4 regions of the Heyndrickxia sp. NPDC080065 genome follow, and region 3 is predicted to be linked to each of the others. Evidence: riboswitches for the same ligand, from Rfam matches in the RefSeq annotation. Region 3 holds a riboswitch; each other region holds the start of a gene.

Region 1 (2,205 bases), on a different contig from region 3:
TAAAACAATTAAAGATGAACGCTTTAACTAGAGTTTTATCAGGAATAATCTTTATGCTTTTCAATACTTTTTCAGTACAACTTCAATGAGGTCAACAGCTTGGTCAATTTCTGGATAATAATAACGGAATCTCATATTCCGTAATTTCCATTCGCCGAAAAACCGTTTTTAATACCGAGTCTTGTTTTGGGGTGCAGTTTCGGGCAGCTACCAAATGCAAAGTTCTTGTAAGCTTCGGAATGTTGGAGAGTTCGGATTGTAAATATTCCACACGTAGCTTCCATTACTATACGACATAAGCCAAGTTTCTACTTTCTCATAAGAGATTAGTTGTGCAGTTTGCAGATCAACCTCTGCTTCTGAACATAGCTCACGCTCCGTTTCTTTTCGAGCCATTGGTATCGTCTCCCTACAAGTGATATTAAGGAGTGGCCTCGTCTAAATTAGTCAATAACAACCTTTTTCGAATAATTAAATGTCGTTTTTTAATCTCCCTCCTTCGGCACTAGGATATTACTCCTACTCCCCACACTCCTTCATTGTACCTATAATCTTTGAAACAGGGAGGATGATCTTTTTCTCACACCCCTTGCTTATTCTGTGTCGAAGTAGCTCGAATCTAATTTTAAATGCCGTAAATCTCCTTTGCTTTGCCTTTTGAGCAGCTTCTCGAATTGTGTGTGCCTCTAATTTACGGATAATATTCCGTACAAGAGATTTCATCGTATTCGATGAAACACCAAGCAATTCTCTGATGGCAGGTTGACTATACCCCCAACCTATAAAGGTAAGAATGTCCTTTTCAGTCGGGGTCAGCATACAAAGCCACTCTTTGTGTTTTATATGTCTAATCTCATTACGAAGGATTGTTGCAGCATCCGAATGAAGGGAAGAATCCCCATGAAATGCTTCTCTGAGGGCACTTATTATGTCTAAATAGTTACTCTTTCTGATGAAATTTATCGTTCCTGCTGAAACTACATCAATGATAATCTCCCGATCATCTAGTGATGACAGGACAATAATCGGTAACTCTTTTTTATGGAGTATTTCTGTTATGGTGTCTAATCCTTCGTGCTGAGTTGAGTTTAAAATGACACCCAAAACCATTACGTCTATCTGTAATTGCATACTCGCTTGAATCGCTGTTTCTTTTGTTGAAACAATTCCCGATACTATCATATACGGTTCAGAATTGATTAACGAGCGAGACGTTGTTGCCAATCGTGGTCACTGCCAGCCAGTAATACTTTTGTGCTCCGTCTCTATCTGAGAATCAATTCTTTAATCTCTTCTGAATAATTCTCCAATCTATCCATAAATAATAACCTCTTTTCCACTTTAAAAACAGAAACAGACACAGCCCCCTCCGAGCTGCATCTGTTTCTCAACATCGTGTATTTCGAGAGGGGAACCCGGCGATCATTGCATTAAGCAGAAGACCCGTGGTTTTGCGTCCCAGTCTTTCGATCTGGTTTACCATTATCCTTCAAGGTAGATATAACATAGAGCAAGTTCGCTAACATATTAAATGTGCCGAAAGCTGCACCTATGCCAATCAGATGACTAAAATAGAGCAATCTCAAATATCATCATCAACAAAGAAAACGTCAGGAAATAAAGAGAAAGTCGAAAGTTGTTTGAAGCCCATCTCGCTTCATTTTTTGTAATCAACCCATGTAGACATGCGATCAACCAAATTATTAACAGCGCACCAGAAACGATCAAATATCCTACACCAACGTAGTTATAATCAAATAACAAATAATTAACGAAAAATAAGCTCACAACATACGGTAGCATCTGTATTTTTGTGCGATATACACCTTTTATAACGGGAAGTAGTGGATACCCTGCTGCTCGGTATTCTTCTTTTTTTAAAATCCCAAGTGACCAAAAATGCGGTGGCTGCCATAAAAAAAGAAACAAGAATAAAAGCCATGCGCCGAGTTCCAGCTCATTTGAAAAACCGCAGTATCCGATCATTGGCGGCATAGATCCGGAAATACCTCCGATTGAAGTACTCCAGGTTGATGTCGGTTTAAGCCAAGCCGTATAGATCACTACGTAAACAAAAAGTCCAATGAAGCCTAAGGCTGCGCTTAATGGATTAACGAAAATATACAAAGTAGCCAATCCAACGAACCCCGTTATAATCCCAGCTATCAATACATTCCGAGGTTTCAATCGCCTGCTCGGTAACGG
Region 2 (2,205 bases), on a different contig from region 3:
ATGCATTTCTAGGGATTTTGCTTGTTCGTTTAGCTCCCGTCATTCCGGCTCCCATACTTAATGTTTTATGTGGAGTCAGTATGGTTAGATGGTATATATTCTTTATTGCTACAATTGTAGGTAAAATTCCGGGAGTAATGATTTTCACATTTGCAGGTAGTTTATTTGAGGATAATAAACTCCTTTCTTTTTCTATTTATGGAGCCTATATCCTAATCATTACAATATTGATCACCATTCGCTTAAAAAAGAAAAACATCCAAATGTGAAATGGGGGAACTAAGAATTGACTTTTGCCTTTCACCTTTTGGCATTATTAAACGTTTTTGATGCTTTTATTTCATTCATTGGATTAAGAAGCGGATGGATAGAAGAAGCAAATCCACTAATGAGATATTTTTATAATATCCACCCAATATTATTTTTAGGAATAAAAATATCTTTTTCCCTCTTTAATATATATACTTATCTATACTCGAAAAATTCAAAGTAGAAAAATGATAAAGCAGACTACATTAATAGCAATATGGATCTATTTATTAGTTTTTCTATTACATATACATTGGATTCTAGCAATATAAATGAAAAAGCGTCTTTGATGAAGTATCATCATAAACGCTTTTATTGTTTGTTTAATTTCCACTTATTAAATTCCAAAAATTCGCGAAACTCTTCTTTTGAAACGCCAGAATTCATCGCTTCTTTAACAAGATTTTCCCACTCTGAGTCAAGTTCAACTGCATCGTTTTCATCTATTTCGTCATGTAAAAGTGAGTTAACTGAAACATTTAAAACCGCTGCAATTTTTTCAAGAAATTGAACAGAAGGATTGGATTGTAAATTTCGCTCAATCGAGCTTAAATATGATTTTGCTACTCCAGCTCTATCTGCAAGTTCTGATAAAGATAATTGCTTTTGTAGACGAAAGTTTTTTATACGCTGGCCAATCATATATTTTTTCACCTTCCTTCGTATTATTATAACATATAACGAAGGATTTTTTTCATATATAGAACAAAAAATAATTGTAATAAAAATGAAATGATAGTTGCTATACTTATTGGTTAATAGCAAATTTGTAAAATAGTATGTATATTATTAAGAAAATTGGGGAATTATAAAAAATTTTTATTTACAATATTTTTGTTCCTATTTTATTTTCTGAAAAAAATCTTTAATTTCTTGAACACTTATGCCCATATCTAAAGCGGCTAGAATTAAGTCAACCCAATCTTGATCCAAATTTTTTTCATTGACAGTGAATTGATTTTCCATGTTTACCTCCTAAAATACAGATGGTATTCCAGGTAGTCCAGCTATCATAGTCGTAAACCTTAGACCTGAGACTTTGCGTCCCTATTTTTCAATAGGTTTGCCCTTATCTGTAAATAATGATACTTTTGATATACTAATTGTCTAACTCTTACAATGAGTATATAAGATTCAAAAGTACTAGGCTCGTATAATTTGTCGATGTCGATAAATGATAGAAAGAACCCAAATAAAAGTAGGAATATATATATATAACAGTATTTACCACTGATTTTGTCGGTATATATCGATTTTTTCATTGTTTTATAGGCAAATCAAAACATTATGGTCTGAAAATAAATTAGGAAATAAGGAGTATTTGTAGAAAAAGAGATGAAAATGTTGAAAAGTTTTTAAGATTATTCTGATAATTTATGATTTTAGTCTTTTGATATAAGGTTTTGTTAATGGTTATAGTTGAAAAAACCAGCTTTATTGTATGTGTAAAGCGATTTCTATAAGTAATAAAACATGCTGAACGCATACCCTACAGGTAGTATTAGAAACTACAATATTGTTTAACAAAGCATAGATAAAAAACACAAGAAACCTGTGTTTTTTATCTATGCTCAATATAGTATGTTTGCTTCGTGAGTGCTAACAGAATATTACGTTCTTCCTCCGATAATGGATTGGCGCGGACAGCATTTGCATTTTCTTTAACTTGATTTACAGAACTTGCACCTGCAATAACCGAAGCAACGGATTCATGGCTTAGATTATATTGGATTGCAAATTCAGTCATTGTACGATTATTCTTTAATAGCTTTGATTGAATATTTTTGACTAATTCATTTAACTCTTCAAAAGTATAATCCATATAGCCCTTGTTCATAGCTTTCTCAAGTATTTTACCGCTAAGAATACCTTTGGCTAATGGTCCTCTTGTTACAG
Region 3 (2,205 bases):
TTGGACATCATGATTGTGGAATGAGTTCAATTAATAGCGAGTCTGTCTTAGAAAAGATTAAACAAAGAGGAATTGACGAAAAAACACTGGAGACAATTAAATATTCTGGAATTGATTTAAATCAATGGTTTGAGGGATTTGATCGTGTGGAAGATAGTGTTCAACATAGTGTAGATATGATTAAACACCATCCATTAATGGCAAAAGATATTCCTGTTCACGGTTTAGTGATAGATCCTGAGACCGGAAAGTTAGATCTTGTTGTAGATGGATATAAAAATATGTAAATCCCTGCTAATAGCAGGGATTTTTTTAATTATATATCTAATACATTTCTTAATCATTCAATAATAACTATATATTAATTATCGGGTTCTTTGCGAAAATCATCTCTAATGAGTTTAAGGCCAATCCTCTACCTAAAATTTTCTAGTATCCCCAATAGAAATTCCTTGTAAAATATATTCTAAGTAATGTTGGATATTCGACTTTCTATTACTAATAATTTGAAGCATATGAAGTAGCTCAAGTAATTGATTTCGATTTAAATTTACCAGCAAATGATTGATCAGTGTTTCATTATTCACTTCGAATCTATCACCATCATTTGTTTTAATTTTCAACCCTTTTACTGGCCGAATATATGTATTTAACAGACCTTTTATTTGATTTAAACTTATACGAACATTCGAGTAATCCTCTTTTGGATTAAATTCAATCCTTTTCTTTTCCATAGTAAGCCTCCTATCCTTAAAATAGGTTGATGTGTGATATACAGAAAGTACTTGCCGACTAGTATAACCCTTTTTAAAAGTAAAAAAACTATCTCTAAAAAAGAAATAGTCAATTTAAATATTATAACAATGACTATTCGGCGGCTCGGCGATCGTCATTCATAAGAACCTTAGACCCGTAGCTTTGCGTCCTCAACTTTCGTAGAGTTTGCTATTATCGTAGAATTTATGTATTATTTTTTGCTAACTTTCATTTTATATCCAATATTCATGTATTTCAACAATCTTCGACAAAATTTCGCATAAATTTAATAAATATGAAATGTATAATACCGAATTGAAAAACAGGAACCGCCAAATACGGTTCCTGTTTTAATTGAAGCGATTCACCTAAAGATCGTCTACTCTGACACTACTTTATCGTTTTCCCCCACCAAGACATCTTAAACTATTTAATATGACCAAAATCGTACTTCCCTCATGACCAACAACTCCTAGTGGAAGATTGAGAAATTCAAGGAAGTTAGATGCAATTAAGATCATGATGACTGTTAAGGAAAAGATGATATTTTGTTTAATTATTCGATTCATCTTCCGAGAAAGACGGATGGCTTCCGCAATTCGTGAAAGATCATTTTTCATTAGAACAACATCGGCGGTTTCCATTGCGACATCACTGCCTTCTCCCATCGCAATGCCGACATTTGCTGTCGCAAGGGCAGGTGCATCATTTACACCATCTCCAACCATAGCTACATTTCCGTATCGTTCTTTAACCTTTTTCAATGATGATACTTTTGTTTCAGGTAAACATTCTGCAATGTATTCATCAATGTTGGATTGTGCAGCAATGTTTTTTGCTGTATTTTCACTATCCCCTGTAAGCATAATAGTACATATCCCTTCATTTTTTAATGCTAATAATGCGTTTTTAGTTTCTTTACGCACAACATCTTGAAGGCCGATAACTGCTGCTATACCAGATGAATCCTTTACATAAACGACTGTCTTTCCTTCATTTTCTAGCTTTGTCGAAACACTGTCTTCAAATACTAGTGCTTCATTGATTCCAACAAAATCTTTTTTACCAATCAACCATTCTTGATCATTTAACCGAGCCTTTAATCCCCATCCTGGTACATCTTCTATTTGATCAGGCTGCATGAGCACCTCTTGATTTTTAGCCCTCCAATATTGGACGATCGCATTGGCTAACGGATGATTCGAATGATTTTCAATAGATGCAACAAGACGTAATAGATCATGTTCATTTAAATCAGGACGGACCACAATATCTGTTACTTCAGGTTTTCCTTTTGTTAATGTACCTGTTTTATCGAAAGCAATGGCTTTAACATGACTCAAGCTCTCTAAATGAACTCCGCCTTTGAATAAAATCCCTTTTCTAGCACCATTTGAAATAGCTGATAAAGTTGCTGGCATAATAGATGCAACAAGTGCACATGGAGAA
Region 4 (2,205 bases), on a different contig from region 3:
GCTCAAAATATCATTCAGGAACTAATGGTTACCTTAAATATGGATCAAGAAGTTTCTAAAAATATGATGTCATTATACGATTATATCCACCGTCAATTAATCCAGGCAAATATTAATAATGACATTGCTATCCTTGAAGAGGTAGAAGGATTTGTTACGGAATTTCGTGATACATGGAAGCAAGTGATTCAATTGAATCGAAAGCAGCAATATGGTACTCAAGGTGGACAAGCATAATGACACCGATTCAAGAATGCTTTAAACTAACCGAAGAAATGATTGAAGTATTACAAGCAACTAATGAAGAAGAGCGTGATGTTACCATTGAAAAAGTTGAAAATTTTCTCGAAAGAAGAGAGAAACTGTTAGAATACATCAAACCTCCTTTTTCGGAAGAAGAACAGCTTTTGGGTGATCGCTTAGTCTTACTTGGTAAGCAATTAGATGTGCTGTTAATGAATTTAAAACAAGAAATTCAAAAGGATATGAACGGACTCAATCAAAAGAAAAAGTCACTAAATCAATATGCAAACCCTTATTCTAATCTTCAAAATGATGGATATTTTTACGATAAAAGAAAATAGAAAATACCACCTACCAGGTGGTATTTTTCGTATAATTTAAATGAATTCTAGATTAGACTTAAAAGAAGACGAATATATAAATCAGATCGCATACCAACATATGATAATCATATCTCCCAATCTCATCTTTCCTCCAATGATAATTGCCACAAATCTTTCATACTTTAATATATTGATTTTCTGCTTTACTTTGGTAAAATAGATTGATGACAAAATACCTATAACAACACGAAATGGCAAATCTATCGAAAGGTAGAGACGCAAAGCTTCAGATCTAAAGTCTTTGACTATGATGGCTGGGTTACCGAATGTATATTACGTATATTCCTAGCTGCCCTATTTTATTTAGTGCAGTTTTTTTATTGCTACTGGGAAGAAACTTGTTAGTTTCATTGTGTCGGTTAATACTTTATATCGGTGATTCTTTACACATTTGTGAAGAGTAGACATCAAACATTTGCGTTTCAATCCAATAAATAGATTATAAATAAATGAGGATATGGAGGAGTATAAAATGGTTATTGAGTCTAATATTTCACAAATAAACAATGAGTCTCATTCATGGGAAGAATATTCGGAAGTCTATTCAAAAATACGTTTGAGTCAAAATCAGGTAAAGAGAATATTGAATCAAAGTTTACAACCTTTAAAATATGTAAACATAGAGATTAACAACAACGAAAAACTTGAATTGAAAAAGGAACAAATTGTGGAGTTACTCTTGATTAACTTAAAAAGAAATGAAGTAGTTGAACTAATACATATGCTACAATTGATACTTGGTAGAAAATCAGAAATCTCTTCTTATATAAAATATATACTAATAGGAATATTGAGCAATAATAACTACGACTGCTGATATAAGGCTTCTTATTATCTCCTTTATTAGATATTTTCCAAATACCTCATATGATTTTTCGCACCTAAACATGACAGCTAGGGGAACATAATAGTTGTAAAATTCTTTAAAGATTTCAAATCTCCCTACCGATATAAAGAATAGTTAATATAAGGAAGGGAGATTTACTGATGATTAAGCACCTTGGAGGACAAGTGCAGCCCGTATCAACTATTACTAACTCGGTTCGTAGAGAAACTAACGGTATGAATACAACAGAATCGTTTCAATCACAGCAACAACAAAATACTATTAGAGAAACGGTATCAAAAGATAAGTTAGAAAAAATCGTAGACAGTATGAATGATTTCGTTTCTGCATCAAATACCCATTTAAAATTCGAGTTTCATGATAAATTAAATGAGTATTACGTAACTGTCATTGACGATATAACACAAGAAGTGGTCAAAGAAATTCCTTCAAAAAAAATGCTTGATATGTATGCAGCAATGACTGAATTTCTAGGAGTTATGGTTGACAGAAAGATTTAAAATTTATTATTTAAAGAAATGATAAGGCTTTCTTAAAACATATTATGTTTCTAATTCGTCACTCTAAAAATTATTAAAAGAGGTATTCCAATAGCGAATACCTCTTTTTTTGCTATTTAAAATTAATAATATGGGTAAGGATACCCATAGTAAGGATAAGGGTAAGGATATCCACCATAAAATCCAGGTGCTAATAATGCGGATGTCGCTAAGCCTCCCAGAAATCCTCCAA

The links. Region 3 has a riboswitch for cyclic di-GMP ahead of ACQKP0_RS00865 (hypothetical protein). Riboswitches for the same ligand answer to the same signal wherever they lie in the genome.
Region 1: linked by a shared signal. The riboswitch ahead of ACQKP0_RS22185 (response regulator) and the one ahead of ACQKP0_RS00865 (hypothetical protein) in region 3 are both predicted to bind cyclic di-GMP.
Region 2: linked by a shared signal. The riboswitch ahead of ACQKP0_RS07565 (anti-repressor SinI family protein) and the one ahead of ACQKP0_RS00865 (hypothetical protein) in region 3 are both predicted to bind cyclic di-GMP.
Region 4: linked by a shared signal. The riboswitch ahead of ACQKP0_RS20605 (hypothetical protein) and the one ahead of ACQKP0_RS00865 (hypothetical protein) in region 3 are both predicted to bind cyclic di-GMP.

The regions. Positions count from the first base shown of each region.
Region 1 is NZ_JBNNWS010000023.1:50,376-52,580, reverse strand. Features, by position in the region: gene ACQKP0_RS22195 (LysR family transcriptional regulator) at 1-31, shown strand, start outside; gene ACQKP0_RS22190 (hypothetical protein) at 208-396, opposite strand; gene ACQKP0_RS22185 (response regulator) at 520-1,224, opposite strand; cyclic di-GMP riboswitch class I at 1,407-1,491, opposite strand; gene cyoE (heme o synthase) at 1,567-2,205, opposite strand, start outside.
Region 2 is NZ_JBNNWS010000005.1:184,026-186,230, reverse strand. Features, by position in the region: gene ACQKP0_RS07580 (TVP38/TMEM64 family protein) at 1-269, shown strand, start outside; gene ACQKP0_RS07575 (DUF5658 family protein) at 287-493, shown strand; gene ACQKP0_RS07570 (helix-turn-helix domain-containing protein) at 622-951, opposite strand; gene ACQKP0_RS07565 (anti-repressor SinI family protein) at 1,150-1,275, opposite strand; cyclic di-GMP riboswitch class I at 1,304-1,387, opposite strand; gene ACQKP0_RS07560 (aldo/keto reductase) at 1,871-2,205, opposite strand, start outside.
Region 3 is NZ_JBNNWS010000001.1:177,959-180,163, forward strand. Features, by position in the region: gene ACQKP0_RS00860 (beta-class carbonic anhydrase) at 1-287, shown strand, start outside; gene ACQKP0_RS00865 (hypothetical protein) at 420-734, opposite strand; cyclic di-GMP riboswitch class I at 871-957, opposite strand; gene ACQKP0_RS00870 (heavy metal translocating P-type ATPase) at 1,152-2,205, opposite strand, start outside.
Region 4 is NZ_JBNNWS010000019.1:30,945-33,149, forward strand. Features, by position in the region: gene fliS (flagellar export chaperone FliS) at 1-237, shown strand, start outside; gene ACQKP0_RS20600 (flagellar protein FliT) at 237-584, shown strand; cyclic di-GMP riboswitch class I at 810-893, shown strand; gene ACQKP0_RS20605 (hypothetical protein) at 1,099-1,443, shown strand; gene flaG (flagellar protein FlaG) at 1,614-1,973, shown strand; gene ACQKP0_RS20615 (hypothetical protein) at 2,096-2,205, opposite strand, start outside.